DNA from 2 places in the Streptomyces sp. NBC_01707 genome. Region 1 is predicted to be linked to the other one. Evidence: riboswitches for the same ligand, from Rfam matches in the RefSeq annotation. Region 1 holds a riboswitch; the other holds the start of a gene.

What was found. Region 1 has a riboswitch for cyclic di-AMP ahead of OG963_RS19585 (C40 family peptidase). Riboswitches for the same ligand answer to the same signal wherever they lie in the genome.
Positions count from the first base shown of each region.
Region 2: linked by a shared signal. The riboswitch ahead of OG963_RS13255 (M23 family metallopeptidase) and the one ahead of OG963_RS19585 (C40 family peptidase) in region 1 are both predicted to bind cyclic di-AMP.

Region 1 is NZ_CP109190.1:4,379,092-4,386,780, forward strand. Features, by position in the region: gene pcrA (DNA helicase PcrA) at 1-2,396, opposite strand, end outside; cyclic di-AMP (ydaO/yuaA leader) riboswitch at 2,655-2,821, shown strand; gene OG963_RS19585 (C40 family peptidase) at 2,829-3,974, shown strand; gene OG963_RS19590 (hypothetical protein) at 4,070-4,423, opposite strand; gene OG963_RS19595 (NlpC/P60 family protein) at 4,780-5,835, shown strand; gene OG963_RS19600 (GNAT family N-acetyltransferase) at 5,892-6,653, shown strand; gene OG963_RS19605 (response regulator transcription factor) at 6,721-7,416, opposite strand; gene OG963_RS19610 (ATP-binding protein) at 7,400-7,689, opposite strand, start outside.
Region 2 is NZ_CP109190.1:2,967,076-2,974,764, forward strand. Features, by position in the region: gene OG963_RS13240 (GNAT family N-acetyltransferase) at 1-2,440, opposite strand, end outside; gene OG963_RS13245 (HPr family phosphocarrier protein) at 2,615-2,896, shown strand; gene OG963_RS13250 (GntR family transcriptional regulator) at 3,102-3,818, opposite strand; gene OG963_RS13255 (M23 family metallopeptidase) at 4,031-4,849, opposite strand; cyclic di-AMP (ydaO/yuaA leader) riboswitch at 4,862-5,032, opposite strand; gene OG963_RS13260 (pitrilysin family protein) at 5,238-6,620, opposite strand; gene OG963_RS13265 (pitrilysin family protein) at 6,647-7,689, opposite strand, start outside.

The DNA.
Region 1 (7,689 bases):
AAGTCGACCGTCGCCTTCGCCTGGTCGCCGACCCCCTCGACCGCCGTCACCGTGCCGAGCCCGAACTGGTCGTGCGTGACCCGGTCCCCGACCACCAGCGTGATCGTCGGCTTGTCCGAGGTGCGCCGGGTCGCGAAACCCGAGGGGCCCGAGCGCGAGCGCGACGAGGACAGCGACGACGTGATCCCCGACGTCGGTCCGGCCGGGGCCGCCATCGGTCCGGTCCGCTTCCACTGCAGATGCTGGTCCGGAATCTCCTCGAGGAACCGCGACGGCGGGTTGTACGAGGGCTGCCCCCACGCACTGCGCATCGCCGCCCGGGTCAGATAGAGCCGCTCACGGGCCCGGGTGATCCCGACGTAGGCGAGGCGCCGCTCCTCCTCCAACTCCTTGACCTGTCCCAGCGCGCGCATGTGCGGGAAGACGCCGTCCTCCATGCCGGTCAGGAACACCACGGGGAATTCGAGGCCCTTCGCGGTGTGCAGCGTCATCAGCGTGATGACGCCGGAGCCGTCCGTGTCCTCGTCGGGAATCTGGTCGGAGTCGGCGACGAGCGCGACCTTCTCCAGGAATTCGGCGAGCGTGCCCGCACTCGCGCCTTCCCCTGCGTCGGCCTCCCCCCGCTCCTGCTCGAACTCGAGCGCGACGGCGGCGAGTTCCTGAAGGTTCTCGATGCGGGTCTCGTCCTGCGGGTCGGTGGACGCCTGGAGTTCCGCGAGATAGCCGGTCCGCTCCAGGACCGCCTCCAGCACCACGGCGGGGCCCGCGCCCGACTCGACGATCGTGCGCAGCTCCTCCATCAACGTGTTGAACCGCTTGACGGCGTTGGCCGAGCGGGCCGCCATGCCGTACGCCTCGTCGACGCGGCGCAGTGCCTGCGGGAACGTGATCTTCTCGCGCAGCGACAGGGCGTCGATCATCGCCTCGGCGCGGTCGCCGATGCCGCGCTTCGGCACGTTCAGAATGCGGCGCAGCGGGACGGTGTCCTCGGGGTTGGCGAGGACCCGGAGGTAGGCCAGGATGTCCCGGACCTCCTTGCGCTCGTAGAAGCGCACGCCGCCGACGACCTTGTAGGGCAGGCCGACGCGGATGAAGATCTCTTCGAAGACGCGGGACTGCGCGTTCGTCCGGTAGAAGATGGCGACATCGCCCGCCTTGGCGTCGCCCGCGTCGGTCAGCCGGTCGATCTCGTCGGCGACGAACTGCGCCTCGTCGTGCTCGGTGTCGGCGACATAGCCGGTGATCCGGGCACCCTCGCCCGCGTTCGTCCAGAGGTTCTTGGGGCGGCGGCTCTCGTTGCGTTCGATGACCGCGTTGGCCGCGGAGAGGATCGTCTGCGTGGAGCGGTAGTTCTGCTCCAGCAGGATCGTCGTCGCGTTCGGGTAGTCCTCCTCGAACTGGAGGATGTTGCGGATGGTCGCGCCGCGGAAGGCGTAGATCGACTGGTCCGCGTCACCCACGACACACAGCTCGGCGGGGGCGTCGGCCGGTCCGGCCGGGCCCACCAGTTCGCGTACGAGCGTGTACTGCGCGTGGTTGGTGTCCTGGTACTCGTCCACGAGGACGTGCCGGAAGCGGCGGCGGTAGTGCTCGGCGACATCCGGGAACGCCTGGAGCAGATGGACCGTCGTCATGATGATGTCGTCGAAGTCCAGTGCGTTGGCCTCGCGCAGCCGGGACTGGTACATCGCGTAGGCCTGGGCGAGCGTCTTCTCGAAGCCGTCCGCGGCCTGCCCGGCGAAGGTCTCCTCGTCGATCAGCTCGTTCTTCAGGTTCGAGACCTTCGCCGTGAACGACTTCGGCGGGAAGCGCTTCGGATCGAGGTCCAGATCGCGGCAGACCAGGGCCATCAGCCGCTTGGAGTCGGCGGCGTCGTAGATCGAGAACGACGAGGTGAAGCCGAGCTTCTTCGACTCACGGCGCAGGATCCGCACGCACGCGCTGTGGAACGTCATGACCCACATGGCGTTGGCGCGCGGTCCGACGAGCTGCTCGACGCGCTCCTTCATCTCGCCCGCGGCCTTGTTGGTGAAGGTGATCGCCAGGATCTGGCCGGGATGCACCCCGCGCTCGGCCAGCAGATGGGCGATGCGGTGGGTGAGCACCCGGGTCTTGCCGGAGCCGGCCCCGGCGACGATGAGCAGCGGCGACCCCGCGTGCACGACGGCGGCACGCTGCTCGGTGTTCAACCCGTCGAGCAGGGCGGCGGCGTCGATGACGGGGCGGTGGGCGCCGTCCCGGTAGTACGCGTCCCTGGGCGGCGGGGGCGCGTCGAACACGCCCGCGAAGAGATCCTCCGGCACCGCTTCGGGTGCGGAGTCCTCGGGGGGCGGCGGGGGCTCTTCCTCCGAGTGCTGGAGGCCGGCCAGGAAGCTGTCGTCAAAGAGGCTGCTCATCGCTTGACGAGTCTAGGCCGCCGCACCGACACCGTGCGGCCGCATGGCGAACCGCACCCGGCGCACGGGCACACAGGGAGAGCGTGCGCCCACACCGCGTAGAGGAAGAGGGGGCGGCCCGGCCCGCATCCCCGGCTCCGCCGACAAGGTCACGAAAATGTATCGGGCATATCGAACATCAACCTTCACAGCGGCACCACGGGTTGGCTAGCGTGCTCGATCGGGCGGCCCGTACCCCCTGAGGCGAACCACGCCGAGCGGGCGCCCACGCCGAATCCGGGCTGCCCTCGCGGGAGTTCGGAACCGGGGACCCACATGCATCACCGGGGTGAATCGGTCCATATCTCCACATCCGGACCGTAGGGCAGCCTTCCGTTCCGCCCGAACCCGACAGCTAACCCGGTAGGCGGTCCACGGAAGGAGATGCCGGCCTTGGCGTCGCATCGCAAACCGCGCACCCGGATGCGCTCCACCACGCCCGCCGTCGGGCTCACGACGGCCGCCCTGGCGGGTGTGACCCTGCTCTCCACACAGAGCGCCACGGCCGCCCCGGCCTCGCCGAAGCCCAGCATCGAGGACGTGCAGAAGAAGGTCGACGACCTCTACCGGCAGGCGGGCACCGCGACCCAGCAGTACAACCAGGCGAAGGAGGCCTCCGCCGCGCAGCGGGGCAAGGTCGACGCGCTGCTGGACGACGTCGCGAAGCGTGCCGACAAGCTGAACGATGCGCGCAGGGCGCTCGGCAACTACGCGGCGGCGCAGTACCGCACCGGCTCCATCGCGCCGAGCGCCACATTCTTCCTGGCCGACGACCCGCAGTCGTACTTCGACGAGAACCAGCTGATGGCCCGGATGGCGGGCCGGCAGCAGAAGGCGGTCACGGACTTCCGTACGCAGCAGGCCGCGGCGTCGAAGAAGCGCACCGAGGCGGCGAAGAGTCTGGAGACGCTCACCGAGTCGCAGGCCACGCTGCGGACCAGCAAGGAGAACGTCCAGAAGAAGTTGGGCGAGGCCCGCGCGATGCTGTCGAAGCTGACGGCCGAGGAGAAGGCGCGGCTCGCGGCGCTGGAGCGGAAGAAGGAGGCGGAGGCCAAGCGCAAGGCCGAGGAGCTGGCCCGTCAGCAGGCGGCCGCCAAGGCGGAGGCGGACCGCAAGGCCGAGGAGGCCGCGAACCAGGCCGGATCCGGCGGTGACACAGGGACCGGGACCGGATCGGACAGCAGCGCCACCACGAAGGCCGACAAGGTCCTCGCCTTCGCCCGCGCCCAGTTGGGCAAGCCGTACGTCTGGGGCGCGACGGGCCCGTCGTCGTACGACTGCTCGGGGCTGACCCAGGCCGCCTGGAAGGCGGCGGGCGTCGACATACCCCGTACCACCTGGGACCAGGTGAAGATCGGCACGCGGATCGCGACGGCGGATCTGCAGCCGGGCGACCTCGTCTTCTTCTACGACGACATCAGCCACGTCGGCATCTACAAGGGCGACGGCATGATGATCCACGCGCCGAAGCCGGGCGCGAACGTCCGCGAGGAATCGATCTACTACATGCCGATCTACGGCAGCGTGCGGCCCGGGTAGCCACGGCCCCGGACGGCGACGGGCCCCCGCCGGAAGGATCCGGTGGGGGCTCGCGCCATGAAGGACAGGGACCGGCCCGGGCGGCAGCGGCCGGCTCAGGTCCAGAGCGTCGCGATGAAGATGTTGGCGACCGTCAGCCCGCCGACCGCCGCGAAGACGCCCTTCTCGACCCTCTCCTCGTCCCGCTTGACGTACACCAGCGCGAGGATCACGACCAGGACCGCCAGCTTCACACCGATCTTGATGTTGTTGACCGGCTGGTCGTCCGCCTGGTTGAGCCCGACCAGTGCGATACCGGTGACCAGCATGGTCAGCGCCCCGTGCAGCATCGCCGGGACGAAGCGGGCCGTGCCCGACCCCATCGCCTTCATCTGGGTCAGGAAGCCGCCCAGGAGTGCGGCGATGCCGATGATGTGCAGCGCGACGAAGACATTGATCAGTACGTCCATGGGGCCGCAGCCTAGCCGGGGCCATAGCACCGCTCTCCGGCGAGGTGGGGGCTCCTTGGCGTTTCACTTATATTTGTACCAATTGCCTGACTCTGGCGCGTTTTCTCCGATCACTTGATGGCATCGCCTCGCCAAATTCGGGCAATAGGCGTCATTACGACTCTTCCTCGTGCCCCGGGTTTAGCGTCCCTATCCAGGTGGCCGGCTTCACCGACGCTCCGTACCCGGGCGGCGGCCCGGTCACCCCGCCGAAGAGTCCGGCGGCGCGCGGCTCCCCCTGCCGGCGTCGCCGTCGGACCTTCGCGGGCCCGCCGGTAGGCCCCGACGGGCAGTCGACAGCAAGGAGCCCCGCCCTCGTGGCAGCGCATCGGAAACCCAAGCAGCGCCCGTGTACCGGCTCTGCTGCCCGCACCGCAGCCACCCTCGCGTTCGCCGGGGCCGCAACCGCCGCCGCCCTGCCGGGTGCCGCACACGCCGATCCGCAGCCCACACCAGCTCAGGTCAAGGCCAAGGTGGACCGGCTGTACCACGAGGCGGAGGTCGCCACCGAGCAGTACAACGGCGCGAAGGAGAAGGCGGCCGCCACCACCAAGTCCCTCGGCGCACTGCGCGACGAGGCCGCCCGCAGGACCGAACGCCTCAACGCCTCGCGCAACGCACTCGGTTCGCTCGCCGCAGCGCAGTACCGCACCGGCGGCATCGACCCCGCCGTACAGCTGGCGCTCTCCTCCGACCCCGACGAGTACCTGCAACGCGCCTCGTACGTGGACCGGATCGTCGACCGGCAGGCCACCCAGGTCTCCCAGGTGCAGCGGCAGGTCACCGAGATCGCGCAGCTGCGCGCCGAGGCGAAGGAGGAACTGGCGGCACTGGGCACCCGCCAGGCCGAACTGAAGAAGCACCGCACGACGGTCAGGGCCAAACTGGCCGACGCCCAGCGGCTCCTGGACACCCTGTCGCCCGCGCAGCGCGCCGCGTACGAGCAGTGGGACACCGCACGCTCCGCCGCCGGCCACGCCGATCGCAGCGACCGGCGCGCCGGCGCCGCGCAGGCCGCCCCCAACGCCCGCGCCGCGGAGGCCGTAGCGTTCGCCTACGGGGCGCTCGGCAAACCGTACGTCTGGGGTGCGACCGGTCCGACCTCGTTCGACTGCTCGGGGCTGACCCAGGCGGCCTGGCGCTCCGCCGGCGTCTCGCTCCCGCGCACCACGTACACGCAGATCAACGCCGGAGAGCGGATCTCCCGCACCGAACTCGCCCCGGGCGACCTGGTCTTCTTCTACTCCGGCGTCAGCCATGTCGGCCTGTACATCGGTGACGGCTTGATGATCCACGCGCCGCACCCCGGTGCACCGGTCCGCGTCGCGCCGATCGACGAAATGCCCTTCGCCGGAGCGACCCGGGTGGCATAGGCTCCCGGCTGCCGCAGCTCCGAGTCCCCACCGGACCGGTCGAAGGAGACTCATACATGCCCATGGACGCGGACGTCCAGAGTCACACCCGTACGCTCGCCCTGCGCTCCCCCGATCATCTCCGGATCGGTCCGTTCACCGTCCGCCACAACCCCGACTGGCAGCTGAAGTACGCCAATTACGCGATCCCGGACCAGGGGGCCGAGCCGACGGCGGCCGATGTGCAGGCGCTGATCGCCGCGTTCCGCGAACGGGACCGGATGCCGCGTCTGGAGTATCTGCCCGGTGGGGCACCCGCGGTCGAACCCGCGCTGCTCGCCGCCGGTTTCACCGTCGAGAACCGGGCCCCGATCCTGGCCTGCTCCCCCGCCGACCTCCTGCCGCCGAAGCCGGTGGACGCCCTCGTCATCACCGAACCGGCCACCGACGCGGAGTTCGACGCCGCCGCCCGCGTACAGCACCACGGCTACGGCGGGACGGGCGAACCAGAGGGCGGCGAGGCGGCCTGGCTGCGCAACGCGGCGGCGGGCGGCGGCGTTGCGGCCCTCGCCACCGTGGACGGCGTGCCGGCGGGCGTCGGCGGCTGCTCGGTCCCCGTCGACGGCCTCACCGAACTGGCCGGTCTCGCCGTCGCCGACGCGTTCCGCCGCCGCGGCATCGGCGCCGCGCTCTCCGCGCATCTGACCGCGACCGCGTTCGCGCGGGGCTGCCGGGTGGTGTGGCTGGAGCCGGGCGACGCCGACGTGGAACGGATCTATGCGGGCATCGGATACCGCAGGATCGGCGAGAAGCTGAACATCTCGCTCGACCCCGCCTGAACACTCCGGAGTCCCGGCTCCGCAGGAACGCCTCCGGTGTCCCCGCCCGCCGGGACCCTTCCGGAGTTCAGACCAGCCGTCGGGCCGTCGCCCACCGCGTCAGCTCGTGCCGGTTCGACAGCTGGAGCTTCCGCAGCACCGCCGAGACATGCGACTCGACCGTCTTCACCGAGATGAACAGCTGCTTGGCGATCTCCTTGTACGCATAGCCGCGCGCGATCAGCCGCAGCACCTCACGCTCGCGCTGCGTGAGCCGGTCGAGGTCCTCGTCGACCGGCGGCGCGTCCGTCGAGGCGAACGCGTCGAGGACGAAGCCGGCCAGCCGGGGCGAGAACACCGCGTCGCCCTCCTGGACCCGGAAGACCGAGTCGATCAGGTCGGTGCCGGTGATCGTCTTGGTGACGTAGCCGCGGGCGCCGCCGCGGATGACGCCGATGACATCCTCGGCGGCGTCCGAGACGGACAGCGCCAGGAAGCGCACCGGGTTCTCGACCGCGCCCATCAGCGGGGCGCAGCGGCGCAGCACCTCGACGCCGCCGCCGCCCGGCAGGTGGACGTCGAGGAGAACGACCTCGGGGCGGGTCGCCGTGATGACGGTGACCGCCTGGTCGACGTCGGCGGCCTCGCCGACGACCTCGACGCCGGTCTCCTCGGTACGGCCGATCTCGGCCTGCACCCCGGTGCGGAACATCCGGTGATCGTCGACGAGCACGACCCGTACCCGGCGCTCCTGGCCCCCGGTTGCCTCAGTGGTGTCCGTCATCGCTCGCCCTCTCCATCTCCAGCTCGACTTCCGTGCCCCCGCCGGGCACCGAACGCAGCCGCGCCGTACCGCCGTTGCGCTGCATCCGGCCGATGATTGATTCTCTTACGCCCATTCTGTCCGCCGGTACGGAATCCGGATCGAACCCCGGCCCCCGGTCCCGTACCGAGACGAAGACCGTACGCCCCTCGACCTCCGCGTAGACCTGCACGGCGCCGCCCTCGCCACCGTACTTCGCGGCGTTGACCATCGCCTCGCGGGCGGCCTGCATCT
Region 2 (7,689 bases), 1.4 Mb from region 1:
GGTCTGCGCGGTGACGCAGGTGGGGTGCGGTGGTCTTGAGCGCGACCGGATAGCCGAGCCGGGCCGCCGCCGCGACGGCGGCGTCCGGGTCGGGGGCCGGGAGCGTCGGTCGTACGGTGATGCCGTAGCGGCCCAGGAGCTCGCACGCCTCGTCGTGACCGAGCGAGCGGCCGCGCGGGTCGGGGTCGGACCCGAGGAGCGCGTCGATACGCGCGGCGGCGCCTGCCTCGTCGATGGTGTCGTCGAGGAACTCGGGCACCTTCCCGGGTACGGCGGCCTGCCGCCGCCATTGGGCGTACTTCACGGCCTCGGCCAGAGCGCGCACGGCACGCTCGGCCGCCGGGTAGGCGGGGATCCGGCCGAGGACGGGGACGGCGGGGGTGTCGCCCGGGTCCGTGTCGGACCGCTGCTGCGTGGGGCTGTCGCCGGGGGTGGTCGACACGGACGGCCCGGTCCTGGCGGCCGGCGGCGCGGCCTGGGCGGTCGGCGGGGCGGTTCGAGGGGCCGGCGCAGCCGAAGCGTCCGGGGCAGCCGGCGCGGACGCACGAGCCACCGGTGGCACCGCGGCCGTGCTCGTGGCGGCGGCGAGCGCTTCGGCCAGGCCGCCGATCTCCACATGGACCACGGCCACCGGCTTGGCCGGACCGGTGGCCGCGGCGGTGCGCAGGGCGGCCGCCAGGACCTCGCCCTCACCCGATTCCGCTTCGCCGTTCTCCCCCACCCAGGGGATCGCCGTCACGACCACCGCGTCGCAGTTGCTGTCGGCGAGCGCCTCGGCCAGCGCGTCCCGGAAGTCCTGCGGGGTGGCCGCCGTGGTGAGGTCGCGGGGCGGCCTCGGGCGCAGCCCCTCGGCGAGGCAGGCGTCGTACGTGAGGAGGCCGAGGGACTCGGAGTTGCCGAGAATGGCGATCCGCGGACCCGCCGGGAGGGGCTGGTCGGCGAGGAGCAGGCCCGCGTCGACCATCTCCGTCACCGTGTCGACGCGGATCACGCCCGCCTGCCGCATGAGCGCGGAGACCGTCGCGTCCGGGATCCGGCTGACCGGTACCGCATGGCCCGGTGGGGTGCTGCCGCTGTGCCGGGCGCCCTTCACCACGACCACGGGCTTCGTCGCCGCGGTGCGTCGGGCGAGGCGGGTGAACTTGCGCGGATTGCCGATCGATTCGAGGTACAGCAGGGCGACGTCGGTGTCCGGGTCCTCGTACCAGTACTGCAGGAAGTCGTTGCCCGAGATGTCGGCGCGGTTGCCCGCGGAGATGAAGGTGGACAGGCCGGCGCCACGCCGGTAGAGCCCGGAGAGCAACGCGATGCCGATGGCGCCGGACTGCGTGAACAGGCCGATGCGTCCGGGCGCGGGCGATTCGGGGGCGAGTGAGGCGTTCAGCCGTACGGCGTCGGAGTTGTTGATGACGCCGAAGGCGTTCGGACCGATGATGCGCATGCCGTACGAGCGGGCCTGGCGCACCAGTTCGCGTTGCCGTTCCCTGCCTTCGGCCCCCCACTCGGCGTATCCGGCGGAGAGGACGACCAGGCCCTGGACGCCGTGCTCGCCGCAGTCGGTCACGGCCTCCGGGACCCGGTCGGCGGGCACGGCGACGACCGCGAGGTCGACCGGTTCGCTGATCCCGCCGATGGAGCGGTGCGCGGGAACACCGTCGATCGTGTCCTGGTCCGCGGCGAACGCGCTGTTCACCGCGTACGTGCGGCCGGTGAATCCGGCAGCGAGGAGGTTGCGCAGGACCGTGCGGCCCACTCCGCCGGGGTTACGGCCGGTGCCGATGACGGCGACCGAACCCGGCGCGATCAGCCGCTGGACCGACCGCGCCTCCGCCCGCTGCTCACGGGCGCGCTGGACGGCGAGGGACTCGGCAGTCGGTTCGAGGTCGAGGGTGAGGTGGACGGAGCCGTCCTCGAAGCTGCGCTGCTGGGTGTATCCGGCGTCCCGGAACACCTTGATCATCTTGTTGTTGGCGGGCAGCACCTCGGCGGCGAAGCGCCGGATGCCGCGCTCGCGGGCCACTGCGGCGATGTGCTCCAGCAGCGCCGACGCCACGCCACGGCCCTGGTGGGCGTCCTGGACGAGGAAGGCGACCTCGGCCTCGTCGGCGGGGGCGGAGGCCGGCCGGCCGGTCGCGTCGATCCGGTCGTAGCGGACGGTGGCGATGAACTCGCCGCCGACCGTGACGGCGAGACCCACCCGGTCGACGTAGTCGTGATGGGTGAAGCGGTGCACGTCCTTGGCGGAGAGCCGCGGATAAGGGGCGAAGAACCGGTAGTACTTCGACTCGTCAGAAACCTGCTCGTAGAAGCTGACCAGCCGCTCGGCGTCGTCCGTGGTGATGGGCCTGATCCGGGCCGTGCCACCGTCGCGGAGCACGACGTCCGCTTCCCAGTGGTCGGGGTACGCGTGATGCGGACTCTGCTCCGGCGTGGGCTGCATGGCCAAAGCCTACGGCTCGGTCAGCGGTCGCGTACGGCTCGGGGCCGGGGCAGTCTGAGAGGGCCGATCGGCCTTGCGGCACGGGCTGCGGCACCGGGTCGCGGGTCGGGCGGGACATCGCGCACCACATGAGAGACTGGTCTAGACAACCATTGATTCGTGAAGGGCAGAACCATGGCTGAGCGCCGCGTCAATGTCGGTTGGACCGAGGGCCTGCACGCCCGCCCCGCTTCCATCTTCGTCCGTGCCGCCACGGCGTCGGGCGTCCCCGTGACGGTCTCCAAGGCCGACGGCAGCCCGGTGAACGCCGCTTCGATGCTCGCGGTGCTCGGCCTCGGCGCGCAGGGCGGCGAGGAGATCGTGCTCTCCTCCGAGGCGGACGACTCCGAGGCCGCACTCGACCGGCTGGCGAGGCTGGTCGCGGAGGGGCTCGACGAGCTCCCGGAGACCGTCTGATTCAGGACCTCGCCGGCCGTTCGAGCCGGACGCATTTCTGCGGCAGAGCCGCGGCACCGTCGACCGGAGCCGCGGCTCTTTCGTTTTCGCGAGTCGCGCCGATCACCGGTCCGCTCCCGAGTCGGTTTCCGAGATTTCCGGAGTGAATTCGGGCAGCCGAAACAAAGCCCCGCCGAATTGCATCTCTTTGTATACGGCGCATGTGTTAATGACGGCCGCTCGCGGTGTTTACGACATGTTGCGAAGTTCTCACCCGGCCGGGCCGCGGCGGGGCGGCGTCCCGGCCGGGGATGCGGTCCGCGCGCCGCAGCCGGTGCGCGGCGGTGGCGCGCTCGGCGTGCTGAGCGGCCAGCGCCCTGGCCCGTTCCGCGTCACCGCGCGCGACCGCGTCCACGATGGCCCCGTGCTCGGCCCAGGAATCGGTGGGGCGGGCCGGCTGCTCGACCGCGTACATCCAGGCGATCTTGTGCCGGAGCTGGGTCAGCAGTGCGATGAGCCCGGGGCTGCCGGAGGCCTGGGCGAGCGTTTCGTGGAACCAGCCGCCCAGCGAGCGCAGATCCTCGCCCTCACCCCGTCTGGCCCGCTCCTGACCGAGCCTGACCAGGCCACGGAGAACCTTGAGGTGCGCCTCGGTGCGGCGCTGCGCGGCACGGGCCGCACCCAGTGGCTCCAGCAGCATCCGGACCTCCAGCAGGTCGGCGGCCTCCTGCTCGGTGGGCTCGGCGACACAGGCGCCGGCGTGCCGGCGGGTGACCACGAAACCCTCGGACTCCAGGGTGCGCAGCGCTTCCCGTACCGGGACCCGGGAGACCCCGTAACGGCGTGCGAGCAGTTCCTCGGTGAGTCTGCTGCCGCGTTCGAAGACACCGGAGACGATGTCGTCACGGATTGCCGTGCATACCGAATGCGCCGGAATGCGCATGTCCGAACCTCCGCCTTAATCCCCGCGAAACGCGGCCGATCGACGCCTGTTCTGTGACTCTATTGCAATGCGGCTGCATTTCCGACGCCGGGTCGAAATCCATGAATATCTTTTGGTCCGAAGACGGTTCGGCGAGCGTCTCCGGCGGGGGCCGGTGCGGGTACGCCGAAGGCCCCGGCGGGAAGCCGGGGCCTTCGGCGGTGCCGCGTCGGTCAGACGGTGACGCCGTGGGCGCGCAGGTACGCGACGGGGTCCATGTCGGAGCCGTACGACGGCGTGGTCCGGGCCTCGAAGTGGAGGTGCGGTCCGGTGGAGTTGCCGGTCGAGCCGGAGAAACCGATCCGCTGGCCCGCGCCGACGCTCTGGCCGACCGACACACCGATCGACGACAGATGGCCGTACTGGGTGTACGTGCCGTCCGTCATCCGGAGCACGATGTTGTTGCCGTACGCGCCGCCCCAGCCGGCCTCGACGACCGTGCCGGCGCCGACGGCGACGACGGAGCTGCCGGAGGCGGCATGGAAGTCGATGCCCGAGTGGCGGCCGGAGGACCAGAGGGAGCCACTGGACTTGTAGCCGGTGGTGACGTACGAACCGGCGACCGGGAGCTGGAAGGCACCGAGGCGGGTGCGCTCGGCGGAACGGGCGGCGCGCGCCTTCATCTCACGGGCCGCCTTCGCGCGGGCTTCGGCCTTGGCCTTGGCTGCGGCCTTGGCGTTCGCTTCGGCCTTCGCCTTGGCATCGGCCTTCGCCTTCGCGGCAGCCTTCACCTTGGCGGCGACCTCGGCCTGGTGCTTCTGCACGTCGGCCTGGGTGGCCACCTGCTCGGCGAGGGTGCCCTCGATGGCGATGACCTGGTTCAGGCCGGTCTCGCTGACGGAGGGGGCTTCGGTGCCGGCGGCGAGCGCCGGAGAGGCCAGCCCACCGATGACGCCGGTGGTGGCCAGAGCTGCGATGCCGGTTACCTGCGCGCTCTTGCGCGTCAGACGGTTCGGGGCACGGTGCTTCCCGGTGGGGCGGGTGAACGCCATGAGGTGGCTGGTCCTTTCCTTCCTTCTCGCCTACCGGGTTAGCTGACGGGTTCGGAGCAGGAAGGTCTCCTACGGATCCGCGGGCCCCTGAAGAGGCGCGCAGGCATCCGATTCACCCCAGGGACTGCGTGGGTCCCCGGCTCCCCAGGCTCGCGCCTGACGGGGACTCGGCGATAGCTGCCCGGCGCCGCGGATGCGGCATACGGGTGACGGACAGCGCTGCCGACGCTAAGCGGGGGGACTTTCATTCACCAAACGGACAGGGCGCTTTGTAGCACATCCCACAGGGCACACAGGCAGTTATCGGGCAATACGGACAAAGGGGAAGACCCCGGCGAGAATCGGCTCGCGGGGTCTCCCTCTGTCTCGCTATGGGCTATCCGATTCGTCAGCCGGTGACGACCGACACCTCACCGATGCCCAGCGCCCGGACCGGCTCCTCGATCTGCGCGGCGTCGCCGACGAGGATCGTGACCAGACGGTCCACCGGGAAGGCGCTGACCACCGCCGCGGTCGCCTCGACCGTGCCGGTCTCGGCGAGACGGGCGTACAGCTGCGCCTGGTAGTCGTCCGGGAGATGCTGCTCGACCTGGTCGGCGAGCGTGCCCGCGACCGAGGCCGCCGTCTCGAACTTCAGCGGGGCGACACCCACGAGGTTCTGCACCGCCGTCTCGCGCTCGGCGTCGGTCAGGCCCTCGGCCGCCAGCGTCCGGAGGACCGTCCACAGGTCGCCGAGCGCCGGTCCGGTGGACTCCGTGTCCACCGAACCGCTGATGGCCAGCATCGCGGCGCCCGTCGCCCCGGAGGCGGAGTCCGGCGCCGACGACCGCAGGACCTGCGCGAAGGCCCGCACGCCGTACGTGTAGCCCTTCTCCTCACGCAGCACCCGGTCCAGCCGGGAGGTGAGCGTGCCGCCCAGGCAGTACGTGCCGAGGACCTGGGCCGGCCACACGCTGTCGTGCCGGTCGGCGCCGATCCGGCCGATCAGCAGCTGGGTCTGCACGGCTCCGGGACGGTCGACGATGACCACCCGGCCGGTGTCGTCGGCGGTGATCGGCGGGGCCGGCCGGTGCTCGGCACTGTTCCCGGACCAGTCGCCCACGGTGTCGGCGAGCAACGCCTCCAGATCGATGCCCGTGAGGTCACCGACGACCACGGCGGTCGCGGTGGACGGGCGCACATGCGCCTCGTAGAAGCTGCGGACGGCCGCGGAGTCGATCCGCTCCACCGTCTCCTCGGTGCCCTGGCGCGGGCGCGACATCCGCGCGGTGGCCGGGAAGAGCTCCTTGGAGAGCTGCTTTGCGGCGCGGCGGGCGGGGTTGGCCTGCTCGTGCGGGATCTCGTCGAGCCGGTTGCGTACCAGCCGCTCGATCTCGCTGTCGGAGAACGCGGGTGCCCGCAGCGCCTCGGCGACCAGACCGAGCGCCTTGGCCAGCCGGGAGACCGGGACCTCGAGGGAGACCCGGACGCCGGGGTGGTCGGCGTGCGCGTCGAGAGTGGCCCCGCAGCGCTCCAGCTCGGCTGCGAACTCCTCCGCGGAGTGCTTGTCGGTGCCTTCGGACAGCGCCCGCGCCATGATCGTGGCCACACCGTCGAGGCCCTCGGGTTCGGCGTCCAGCGGGGCGACGAGGTAGATCTCGACCGCGATGACCTGCTGGCCGGGGCGGTGGCAGCGCAGCACCGTGAGCCCGTTGGGCAGGGCGCCGCGCTCGGGGGCGGGGAAGGCCCAGGGCCTGGCCGTGCCCGGGGCCGGCTGCGGGTGGTACTCCATCGATACTCCAGTCGCGGCAGCGTCGGTCACTTGTCCGCCCCTTCGTGCGCGTCGGTGTCGGCGTCCGTCTCGTCGGCGGCCGCCCCGTCGGTGGACTCGGCCGGCTCGACCGGCTCGTAGACGAGTACCGCCCGGTTGTCGGGGTGAAGCTGGGCCCTGGCAGCCGCCTGGACCTCCTCCGCGGTGACGTCGAGCACCCGCTGGACGGCGGTCAGGGCGAGCTGCGGGTCGCCGAACAGCACGGCGAACCGGCACAGTTCGTCGGCGCGGCCCGCGACCGTACCGAGCCGGTCCAGCCACTCGCGCTCCAACTGGGCCTGGGCGCGCTCCATTTCCTCTGGTGTCGGACCCTCGGCCGCGAACCGGGCCAGCTCCTCGTCGACCGCGGCCTCGATCTGCGCCACCTCGACCCCGCCGGACGTCTTCACGTCCAGCCAGCCGAGCGAGGGCGCACCGGCGAGCCGCAGCAGCCCGAATCCGGCCGCGACGGCCGTCCGGTCGCGGCGGACCAGGCGGTTGTGCAGCCGGGAGGACTCGCCACCGCCCAGCACGGTCAGCGCGAGGTCGGCGGCGTCGCACTCCCGGGTGCCGTCGTGCGGCAGCCGGTAGGCGGCCATCAGCGCCCGCGCCGGGACCTCCTCACGGACCTCTTCACGCAACTGCTCGCCGATGACATCGGGGAGCGCGCCGTCGCGCGGCGGCTGCTTGCCGTCGTGGGACGGGATGGAGCCGAAGTACTTCTCGATCCAGGCGAGCGTCTGCTCGGAGTCGATGTCGCCGACGACGGACAGCACCGCGTTGTTGGGCGCGTAGTACGTACGGAAGAAGGTGCGTGCGTCCTCCAGCGTCGCGGCGTCCAGGTCGGCCATCGAGCCGATCGGGGTGTGGTGGTACGGGTGGCCCTCCGGGTAGACGAGGGCGGTCAGCTTCTCGAACGCCGTGCCGTACGGCACGTTGTCGTAGCGCTGACGGCGCTCGTTCTTGACGACGTCCCGCTGGTTCTCCATGGACTCGTCGTCGAGCGCGGCGAGCAGTGAGCCCATCCGGTCGGCCTCGAGCCACAGGGCCA